DNA from 2 places in the Streptomyces sp. NPDC000348 genome. Region 2 is predicted to be linked to the other one. Evidence: predicted binding sites of a transcription regulator. Region 2 holds the regulator's gene; the other holds the start of a gene.

Region 1 (5,604 bases), on a different contig from region 2:
CGCACCCAGCTTGGTCTGGATCGAGAACGGGCGTACACCGCCCCAGGGCTGCGAAGCCCGGGGGCCTCTGCGTCCGGCCGGACCGTCGCTCATGGCGTCGGCGTCTCCAGGGCGTAGCCCACGCCGTGCACGGTGCGGATGCGCTCGGCGCCGATCTTCCGGCGCAGCGCCTTGATGTGGCTGTCGACCGTGCGGGTGCCGGAGGCGTCCGCCCAGTCCCACACCTCGGCCAGCAGCTGCTCGCGGGAGAGCACCGCGCGGGGGGTGTTCGCCAGGCACACCAGGAGGTCGAACTCGGTGGGCGTCAGATGGACGTCCTCGCTGCGCACGCGCACCCTGCGCTGCGCGTGGTCGATCTCCAGTTCGCCCAGGCGCAGGATGCCGCTGCGCGGGGTCGTCGCCGCGAGGGCCGCCCGCTCCATGCGGCGCAGCAGCACGTGCACGCGTGCCGCCAGCTCCCGCATGGAGAAGGGCTTCGTCATGTAGTCGTCGGCGCCGACGCCCAGCCCGACCAGCATGTCGGTCTCGTCGTCGCGCGCGGTGAGCATCAGCACCGGCACCGGCCGCTGGGCCTGCACGCGCCGGCAGACCTCCAGGCCGTCGAAGCCGGGCAGCATGATGTCCAGGATCAGCAGGTCGGGCTGCCAGGCCTCCGCCGTGTCCACCGCGGACGGGCCGTCGCCCGCCGTTTGCACCAGGAATCCCTCGGCGCGGAGGCGCGTCGCGATGGCGTCCACGATCGTCGCGTCGTCCTCCACCACCAGGACCCTGCGCTGGGCGCCGAGGGTGGTCGTGGCCGTGCCGTTGTGGGAGGTGTGTGTCTGCTCCATCGCCCGCCCCTGAAGTGTGCTTTTCCGGAATCAGTGGGGTGATCCCTCGTCCGCGCAGCATTGCGCTCGACGCTTGGATGATCCGCGCCAGGGCAGCAGCGTACGGGGAGTTACCGCGAGTTTGCTATCCGGGGCGGACGCCGAGATGCACGACGTCCGGAACGCCCCGGGCAACGGGGATCTCTTCGGTACGCACCTGCTGGAATCCGGCATTACGCAAGGTTCCCTCGAATTCCGGGGACGGTTTCGCCGACCACACGGCGAGTACCCCGCCCGGCCTCAACACCCTTGCGCAGGCGGCCAGTCCGGCCGGTGAGTAGAGCCCGTCGTTGTCCTCGGTGACGGTCCAGTCGGGCCCGTTGTCGATGTCCAGGCAGAGCGCGTCGAACGTGTCCGACGTCTCATTGACGTAACGGACGAGGTCCCTCTCGACGATCTCCGTGCGCGGGTCGGCGAGGGCCCGCGAGGAGAGCCCGGCCAGCGGTCCCCCGCGGTGCCATCCGATGATGGCCGGCTCGCGTTCCACCACGGTGATCCGTCCCCAGCGGGGCTGCCCGGCGGCGTGTGCGAGTGAGAAGCCGACCCCGAGGCCGCCGATCAGGACGTGCGGGTCCGCCGTGCGCGCGTCGAGGGCGGCCAGGGCGGCGTCGACGAGCCGCCGCTCCGAACGGCCGTCGGAGGTGTCCATCAGGAAGCAGCCGTTGGCGATGATCTGCAGCAGGTCACCGTGCCTGCGCAGCACGACCTCGCCGTACGGGCCCTCGCGGCGGTCCAGGACTTCGGGGGCATCGGGAATGTCGTACGGGGTGGACATGCGTTCATCCTGGCAGCTCCCTTCTCGCGGCGGCCGCGCTCTTCCGCGCCCCGGAGGATGATCGCTGAGAGCGAACGCGGCTCCGGGAACATTCGGCGGCTCACGAGCATTGAGTCGGCATAGCTCAACTTGACTGCCGAAGGGGAGATCATGGCTGCTGAGTCCACACCGCTCGCCCTGCCTGTGCTGCCGCTCGACGACGAGGTCGTGCTGCCCGGGATGGTGGTTCCGCTGGACCTGAGCGATTCCGAGGTGCGCGCCGCGGTGGAGGCCGCCCAGGCCGCCGCCCGGGCCGAGCCGGGGAAGCCCAGGGTGCTGCTGGTGCCGCGCGTCGACGGGACCTACGCCGGTACCGGCGTGCTGGGCACGGTCGAGCAGGTCGGCAGGCTGGCCGACGGCGATCCGGGCGCCCTGATCCGCGGCCGGGGCCGCGTACGGATCGGCGCCGGGACCACCGGGCCGGGCGCGGCGCTGTGGGTGGAGGGCACCCGCATCGACGAGAGCGTGCCGGAGCCGCTGCCGGGGCACGTGACCGAACTGGTCAAGGAGTACAAGGCGCTCGCCACCGCCTGGCTGCGCAAGCGCGGCGCCTGGCAGGTCGTCGACCGGGTCCAGGCCATCGACGACGTCTCCGCGCTCGCCGACAACTCCGGCTACTCGCCGTTCCTCACCACCGAACAGAAGGTCGCCCTGCTGGAGACCACCGACCCGGTGGCCCGGCTGAAGCTCGCCACCCAGCAGCTGCGCGACCACCTCGCCGAGCAGGACGTCGCCGAGACCATCGCCAAGGACGTCCAGGAGGGCGTCGACAAGCAGCAGCGCGAGTTCCTGCTGCGCCGCCAGCTCGAAGCCGTCCGCAAGGAACTGCGGGAACTCAACGGCGAGCAGGAGGGCGAGGAGTCCGACGACTACCGGGCCCGCGTCGAGGCCGCCGACCTGCCGGAGAAGGTCCGCGAGGCCGCGCTCAAGGAGGTCGACAAGCTGGAGCGCTCCTCCGACCAGTCGCCCGAGGGATCCTGGATCCGCACCTGGCTCGACACGGTCCTGGAGATGCCGTGGAACGAGCGCACCGAGGACGCCTACGACATCCAGGGCGCCCGGGCGGTCCTGGACGCCGAGCACGCGGGCCTGGCGGACGTGAAGGAGCGGATCACCGAGTACCTGGCGGTGCGCAAGCGGCGCAGCGACCGGGGCCTGGGCGTCGTCGGCGGACGGCGCGGCGGCGCCGTACTGGCCCTGGTGGGCCCGCCCGGCGTCGGCAAGACGTCGCTCGGCGAGTCCGTCGCCCACGCGATGGGCCGGAAGTTCGTCCGCGTCGCCCTCGGCGGCGTCCGCGACGAGGCCGAGATCCGCGGCCACCGCCGTACGTACGTCGGCGCGCTGCCCGGCCGGATCGTGCGGGCCGTCAAGGAGGCCGGGTCGATGAACCCGGTGGTGCTCCTCGACGAGATCGACAAGGTGGGGTCGGACTTCCGGGGCGACCCGGCCGCCGCGCTCCTCGAGGTCCTCGACCCGGCGCAGAACCACACCTTCCGGGACCACTACCTGGAGGTCGAACTGGATCTGTCCGACGTCGTGTTCCTCGCGACGGCCAACGTCCTGGAAGCCATCCCGGAGGCCCTGCTCGACCGCATGGAGCTGGTCCGCCTCGACGGCTACACCGAGGACGAGAAGATCGTCATCGCCCGCGACCACCTGCTCCCGCGCCAGCTGGAGCGCGCCGGTCTCGACCGGGACGAGGTCACGATCGACGAGGGCGCGCTGCGCAGGCTGGCCGGCGAGTACACGCGCGAGGCGGGCGTGCGCACCCTGGAGCGGTCCATCGCGCGACTGCTGCGCAAGGTCGCGGCCCAGCACGAACTGGGCGAGCGGGAACTGCCCTTCACCATCACCGACGGCGACCTGCGCGACCTGATCGGCCGGCCGCACCACGTGCCCGAGTCCGCCCAGGACCCGGCCGAGCGCCGCACCGCCGTCCCCGGTGTCGCCACCGGGCTCGCGGTGACCGGGGCCGGCGGGGACGTCCTCTACGTGGAGGCGTCCCTGGCCGACCCGGAGACGGGCGCGGCGGGGCTGACCCTGACCGGCCAGCTGGGTGACGTGATGAAGGAGTCCGCGCAGATCGCGCTGAGCTTCCTGCGCAGTCACGGGGCCGAGCTGGAGCTGCCGGTGGGCGATCTGAAGGACCGGGGCGTGCACATCCACTTCCCGGCGGGCGCGGTGCCCAAGGACGGCCCGAGCGCGGGCGTCACGATGACCACCGCCCTGGCCTCGCTGCTCTCCGGCCGGCTGGTCCGCACCGACGTGGCGATGACCGGTGAGGTCTCGCTGACCGGGCGGGTGCTGCCGATCGGCGGGGTGAAGCAGAAGCTGCTCGCCGCGCACCGCGCGGGGATCACCACCGTCGTCATCCCCAAGCGCAACGAGCCCGACCTGGACGACGTCCCGGCGGAGGTGCTGGACAAGCTCGACGTCCACGCCGTCACCGACGTCCGCCAGGTCCTGGAGCTGGCGCTGTCGCCCGCGACGAACGGCGCGGCGCCGGAGGTTCCGGTCGCGGCGTGACGGACGCGGCCGGACGAGGGAAGGCCCGGGTCCCCTGAGGGAGGCCCGGGCCTTCGCCGTGCCCGGCGCGGATCAGCCCAGCGCGAAGGCCCGCACCCGGTCGAGGGCGCCGTTGAAGAGGTCGTGGTCCCCGACGGTCGGCCCGGTCGAGGTGTACTGCCACATCGTGTACGTGTCCCAGCCGGCGGGCAGTTCGCCCACCGTGGAGGCGTACCGGGCGATCCACAGCGGAGTGGTGGCGGCGAAGCCGGCGTAGTCGCCGGTGCACTGCTTCCACCAGCTGGTGGCCGTGTAGAGGACGGCGTCCCGGCCGGTGCGGTACCGGTACTGGTCCAGGAAGTCGCGGATCCAGCTCACCATCGCGCCCTGCGACTTGCCGTAGCAGGCGTCGCCGTACGGGTTCCACTCGATGTCGAGCACGCCCGGCAGGGTCCGTCCGTCCGCGGACCAGTCGCCGCCGTGGTCGACGAAGTAGTCGGCCTGGGCGGCGCCGCTCGCCGTGTCGGGCGTGCCGAAGTGGTAGGCGCCGCGGATCATGCCGACGTCGTAGGAGCCGTCGTACTGCTGGGAGTGGTACGGGTTGGTGTAGTACGTGCCCTCCGTGGCCTTGGCGTAGGCCCAGCGGACGCCGCTGTTCCACAGGGTCGTCCAGGCGACGTCGCCCTGGTGGCTGGAGACGTCCACGCCCTCCGTCCGGGTGGTGCGGACGGAGGGGAGTCCGCCGCGGCCGTCGTGGGCGAGCACCCCCATGCCCATGTGGGCGGAACCGCGCGGAGGGGCGCTGGGGGAGGACTCGGCCGAGACGGCCGTGCGGGGGAGGGAGAGCACCGCGAGCAGGACCGCGCCGGCGGTCGCGAGCGCGCGTATGCGGGGGAGGCCGGATCTGTGCACAGGCATGACGCATCTCCGAAAGGTCGGTGTGGGGCGAACCCGGAATGTGACTCATGTCCCATGTGGTGGGCATGCCACGCAATCGCCTGGTCGAGGAAACTGCGCACGTGGACCGGGGCAGGGGCGGGGCGTCCGCGCGCTGCCGTTGGTCCACGCCTGCGAAATACTGGTGGAGCCGGGGCGGCGTCGCCACTTGGCGGGGAACTCCCGGGACCGGAAAACCGAAGCAGGGGCAGACGTGCACGAAGACGGACACGGCGGCGAAGAACGCGCCGCCTCCCCGGCGCCCGCGTCGGGTGTCGACCAGCCCGGATTCCTCGCGCTGGAACGCGAGTTGACGGTGCTGCTGCGGCGCGCCCGGGCCAGCCAGGGGGAGATGGCCCGCGCGGTCCATCCCGACCTGGAGCCGTCCGCGTACGGGCTGCTGGTCCGTCTGGATGAGTACGGCCGGCAGCGGGCCACCGAGCTCGCCGCCTACATCGGCGTCGGCAAGGCGACGATGTC
Region 2 (5,604 bases):
ACAAGGTCCCCGGTGACGTCAAGACCGAGGTCGAGACCGCCGTCGCCGAGCTGAAGGAGAAGCTCAAGGGCGAGGACTCCGCCGAGATCCGCACCGCCACGGAGAAGGTCGCGGCCGTCTCCCAGAAGCTGGGCCAGGCCATGTACGCCGACGCCCAGGCCGCCCAGGCGGCCGGTGGCGCGTCCGCCGGCGAGGCCAGGGCCGACGACGACGTCGTCGACGCCGAGATCGTCGACGAGGACCGCAAGGACGGTGCGGCGTGACCGAGGAGACCCCGGGCTTCGACGAGCAGTCGCAGCAGCCCGACGTCCCCTCCGACGAAGCCGAGCCGAAGGCCGCCGCCCAGCCCTCCGCGGAGGAGGCGGCGGCCCCGGCCGGGGACACGGGCCAGGAAGCGGCCCTGGTGGCCCAGCTGGACCAGGCGCGCACGGCGCTCAACGAGCGCACGGCGGACCTCCAGCGCCTCCAGGCCGAGTTCCAGAACTACCGGCGCCGGGTCGAGCGCGACCGGATCGCGGTGAAGGAGATCGCCGTGGCGAACCTCCTGAGCGAGCTGCTCCCCGTGCTCGACGACGTCGGCCGCGCGCGGGAACACGGCGAACTGGTCGGCGGCTTCAAGTCCGTCGCGGAGTCGCTGGAGACGGTCATCGCCAAGATGGGCCTCCAGCAGTTCGGCAAGGAGGGCGAGCCCTTCGACCCGACGATCCACGAGGCGCTGATGCACAGTTACGCGCCGGACGTCACCGAGACGACGTGCGTGGCGATCCTGCAGCCGGGGTACCGCATCGGCGAGCGCACCATCCGCCCCGCGCGGGTGGCCGTCGCCGAGCCGCAGCCCGGCGCGCAGACGGTCAAGCCGGCCGAGGAGAGCACCGAGGCGCAGGACGGCTCGGAGAACAAGGAGAGCGGTGGCCCGGACGAGGGCTGACGCAGGAGTTGACGCAGGAAAGGAGGGACGTCGGGGATGAGCACCAAGGACTTCATCGAGAAGGACTTCTACAAGGTCCTCGGCGTCCCCAAGGACGCCACCGAGGCCGAGATCAAGAAGGCGTACCGGAAGCTCGCCCGCGAGTTCCACCCGGACGCCAACAAGGGCAACACCAAGGCGGAGGAGCGGTTCAAGGAGATCTCCGAGGCGAACGACGTCCTCGGCGACCCCAAGAAGCGCAAGGAGTACGACGAGGCGCGCGCGCTCTTCGGCAACGGAGGCTTCCGGCCGGGGCCGGGCGCGGGCGGCGGCACCTTCAACTTCGACCTGGGTGACCTCTTCGGCGGTCAGGCCGGCGGCCAGCAGGCGGGCGGCTTCGGCGGCGGCCTCGGTGACGTCTTCGGGGGCCTGTTCAACCGCGGCGGCGCGGGGACCACGCGTACCCAGCCGCGGCGCGGTCAGGACATCGAGTCCGAGGTGACGCTCAGCTTCACCGAGGCGATCGAGGGCGCGACCGTCCCGCTGCGGATGTCGTCGCAGGCGCCCTGCAAGGCCTGTTCGGGCACCGGCGACAAGAACGGCACGCCGCGCGTGTGCCCGACCTGCGTCGGCACCGGCCAGGTGGCGCGGGGCTCGGGCGGCGGCTTCTCGCTCACCGACCCCTGCCCCGACTGCAAGGGCCGCGGTCTGATCGCGGAGGAGCCCTGCGAGATCTGCAAGGGCAGCGGCCGGGCCAAGTCCTCGCGGACCATGCAGGTGCGCATCCCCGCCGGTGTCAGCGACGGCCAGCGGATCCGGCTGCGCGGCAAGGGCGCGCCGGGCGAGCGCGGCGGCCCCGCCGGTGACCTGTACGTCGTCGTGCACGTCGGCGCCCACCCGGTGTTCGGCCGCAAGGACGACAACCTCACCGTCACGGTCCCCGTGACGTTCGCCGAGGCCGCCCTCGGCGGCGAGGTCCGGGTCCCGACGCTGGGCGGTCCGCCGGTCACGCTGAAGCTGCCGCCGGGCACGCCCAACGGGCGCACCATGCGGGCCCGGGGCAAGGGCGCGGTCCGCAAGGACGGCACCCGCGGCGATCTGCTGGTCACCGTGGAGGTGAGTGTTCCCAAGGACGTGTCGGGGAAGGCTCGTGACGCGCTCGAGGCGTATCGCGAGGCGACCGCGGACGACGATCCGCGGGCGGAGCTGTTCCAGGCCGCGAAGGGAGCTTGATTGCAGATGGACGGCCGTCGACGCAATCCGTACGAACTGACCCACGACACACCGGTCTACGTCATCTCGGTGGCGGCCCAGCTCTCCGGTCTGCACCCGCAGACGCTGCGCCAGTACGACCGGCTGGGTCTCGTGTCGCCGGACCGCACGGCCGGCCGGGGCCGCCGTTACTCGGCCCGTGACATCGAACTGCTCCGTCAGGTGCAGCAGCTGTCGCAGGACGAGGGCATCAACCTGGCCGGAATCAAGCGCATCATCGAACTGGAGAACCAGGTCGACGCGCTCCAGGCCCGCGTGGCCGAACTGGAGGGCGCCCTCGACGGGGCGGCGGCGGCGATGCGCCAGCGCGAGGCCGCGGTGCACGCCTCGTACCGCCGTGACCTGGTGCCGTACCAGGAGGTGCAGCAGACCAGCGCGCTGGTGGTGTGGCGGCCCAAGCGGCAGCAGCAGGACTGAGGGCGCGGGTGTGAGGCGCCGCGGGAGGCCCGGAGGCCGAGTGGACCTCCGGGCCTCCCGGCTTATCCGCACAGGCGCGTGTGTGACTATCGTATGGCTGCGTGTCCAGATGATCCTCGCCTGACGTCCGCGGGTCTCTCACGAGTTCGGCACATCATGCCGTGTCCATCTCGTTAAGCGGCCGCCCTTGACGCCGGTGGGGGCTGAAGCGTTGGCTTTTCAGTCACATGGGCCGCAAAGCTGTGCCCACGTCCGAAACGCACCTGAAGTGAGCCTCCGCATGCGTCGTATCGCCATATCCGTGGCCGCCACCTCCATGTCCGTCATGCTCGCCGGATGCGGCGTGCTCAACGCGACAGGGAGCAGCGACGACGCGAGCCCGGGCAAGGGCGACGACGTCACCGTCGGGCTGCTGCTCCCGGAGAAGGCCAACACCCGGTACGAGCAGTTCGACTACCCCATCTTCAAGACGAAGGTGGAGTCGCTCACCGACAAGAAGGGCACCGTCGAGTACGCCAACGCCGAGGCGGACGCCGACAAGCAGGCGAGCCAGATGCAGCAGATGATCGACGACAAGGTCGACGTCATCGTGCTGGACGCGGTCGACGCGCACGGCATCGCGGACAGCGTGCAGAAGGCCAAGGACGCGGGCATCCCCGTCATCGCCTACGACCGTCTCGCCGAGGGCCCGATCGACGCGTACATCTCCTTCGACAACGGGCTGGTCGGCGAGGTGCAGGGTCGTTCCCTGCTGGAGTCCCTCGGGGACGACCTCAGCATCACCGACAAGGTCGTGATGATGAACGGCTCGCCGACCGACCCCAACGCCAAGCAGTTCAAGGCGGGCGCGCTCTCCGAGCTCAAGGGCAAGGTGACGATCGCCAAGTCCTACGACACCAAGGACTGGAAGCCGGAGAACGCCCAGGCCAACATGACCGAGGCGATCAACGCGATCGGCGCGGGCGAGATCGAGGCGGTCTACTCCGCCAACGACGGCATGGCGGGCGGCATCGTCAAGGCGCTGAAGGCCGCCGGCGTGACCGAGCTGCCCCCGATCACCGGCCAGGACGCCGAACTCGCGGCGGTGCAGCGGATCCTCGCCGGCGAGCAGTACATGAGCGTGTACAAGTCCTACCCGGACGAGGCCGAGAGCGCCGCGGAGATGGCCGTGGCGAAGGTGCAGGGCAAGGACATCCAGTTCGACGCGCTGACCCGCGAGCGGGTGGACAGCCCCACCGACAAGGACATCCCGGCGCAGCTCGTGCCCGTGGTCGCGCTGACCAAGGACAACATCGAGGACACCGTGGTCGCCGACAAGATCTACGAGGTCTCGGACATCTGCACCGCGGAGTTCGCGGCGGCCTGCGAGGCGGTCAAGCTGAAGTAGCCGCCCCGTCGATATTCGGCCACCCGCCGGTCTCCCGACCGGCGCCGGGCCCTGCCCATGTTGCACAGCCGGTTCCGGCCGCGCATAGTTGCGCTGCGGAAAGTGGCTGAACCGGGGGTGGGACGGGCGATGGCCGGGCACGGGACGGACGGGCATCCACACGGTGCTGACCGACTGTGCGACGCCGGGGATCGTGTGTACTCCCGGGCCGTGCGGCGCGGACGGCTGCCGCGCCGGGACGCGGAGCCGGTGCCCTGCCTGCTGGAGCTGGCCCTGCTGCACCCCGATCCCGACGACATGGACTGGCTCGTCCCCACCTCCCCGCAGGAGGTCATGACCCGGCTGCTGCGCGGGATGTACGACGAGGTGAGCGCCAGTCAGCGCCGGGTCGGCTCGGCCGTCGAGGCCTTCGAGTGGTACGCCGGGCTGGGCCGCCAGGTGCCCGCCTCGCGGTCGGCGGCGGAGGGCCCGGCGATCCGGGTGCTGGACGGGCTCGCCCGCATCCAGGCCGCGATGGACGAGGCGACCCAGGCGTGCACCACCGAGGTGCTCACCGTCCAGCCGGGCGGCATCCGGCGCGAGGCGGAGCTGTCGGAGGGCCTGCACCGGGCGATGGCGCTGCGCGGCCGGGGCGTGCGCATGCGGGACCTGTACACGCACGTCGCCCGGCACGGGCACGGCCTGCTCAGCTATCTGGAGCTGATGGGCGACGCGGTGGAGGCGCGCACGCTGGACGAGGTGATCGAGCGGCTGATCCTCTTCGACCGCACGGTCGCCTTCATTCCCGCCAACCCCGAGCGCACCATGGCGCTGGAGCTGCGCCACCCGGCGCTGGTGGAGTACCTGGGCACGGTCTTCGACCGGCTGTGGCGGCTCGCCATCCCGCTGACCGCCCCGCTGCCCGAGACCGGCATCGAGGGCATCTCGCACCGGGAGCAGTCCATCGCGTCCCTGCTCGCGGAGGGCCACCAGGACGCGGTGATCGCGGAGCGCCTGGGCATCAGCGTGCGGACCTGCCGGGCCCACATCGCCCGCCTGTCGGAGACGCTGGGCGCGGCCAGCCGCACGCAGCTGGGCGTCCGCATCGCCCAGGCCGGTCTGGACGGCTTCCGGCGCCCCGCCGGCACCCTGCCCGGCCGGGGACCCCGGACCGCCCGGTGAGACGGCCCTGCCGCCCCCGCGCGGTCACTGAGGTGCTCCCTCCTGGTTGAGGATCCCGGACTCCGCGATGAGGTAGCCGAGCTGGGCCCGGCTGCCGCTGCCGAGGGTGGCGGCGAGCTTGGCGATGTGGGCGCGGCAGGTCCGTACGTTCATGCCGAGGCGGCGGGCGATGGCCTCGTCCACGTGGCCCTCCACCAGGAGCTTGGCGATGGAGTGCTGGATTTCCGATATGCCGTCGGGCGCGGTCTCGTAGGGGGTGCCGGCGGCCAGCGGGACCGCGCGGCTCCACATGAACTCGAAGACCTTGATCAGGTAGCGGACGAGGCCGGTGTGCCGCAGCTCCAGGGCGACCTGGCGGTCGTCGCGCACGGGGATGAAGGCGACCGTCTCGTCGCAGATGATGAGGCGTTCCACCAGCTCGTCGATGGTGCGGTACTCCGCCCTGCCGTTGGCGAACTGC

Evidence for each region. The regulator HspR, encoded in region 2, represses chaperone genes until heat shock. The targets are predictions, from matches to a motif close to TTGAGNNNNNNNNNCTCAA.
Region 1: the regulator HspR is predicted to act here: its motif matches at 1,754-1,772, upstream of lon (endopeptidase La).

What each region holds. Positions count from the first base shown of each region.
Region 1 is NZ_JBIAZD010000001.1:135,769-141,372, reverse strand. Features, by position in the region: gene ACFY3N_RS00695 (ATP-binding protein) at 1-93, opposite strand, end outside; gene ACFY3N_RS00690 (response regulator transcription factor) at 90-830, opposite strand; gene ACFY3N_RS00685 (spermidine synthase) at 955-1,644, opposite strand; gene lon (endopeptidase La) at 1,795-4,209, shown strand; gene ACFY3N_RS00675 (lysozyme) at 4,282-5,106, opposite strand; gene ACFY3N_RS00670 (MarR family winged helix-turn-helix transcriptional regulator) at 5,339-5,604, shown strand, end outside.
Region 2 is NZ_JBIAZD010000003.1:390,762-396,365, forward strand. Features, by position in the region: gene dnaK (molecular chaperone DnaK) at 1-263, shown strand, start outside; gene grpE (nucleotide exchange factor GrpE) at 260-928, shown strand; gene dnaJ (molecular chaperone DnaJ) at 965-2,140, shown strand; gene ACFY3N_RS08665 (heat shock protein transcriptional repressor HspR) at 2,147-2,596, shown strand; gene ACFY3N_RS08670 (sugar ABC transporter substrate-binding protein) at 2,877-3,983, shown strand; gene ACFY3N_RS08675 (LuxR C-terminal-related transcriptional regulator) at 4,113-5,144, shown strand; gene ACFY3N_RS08680 (helix-turn-helix transcriptional regulator) at 5,169-5,604, opposite strand, start outside.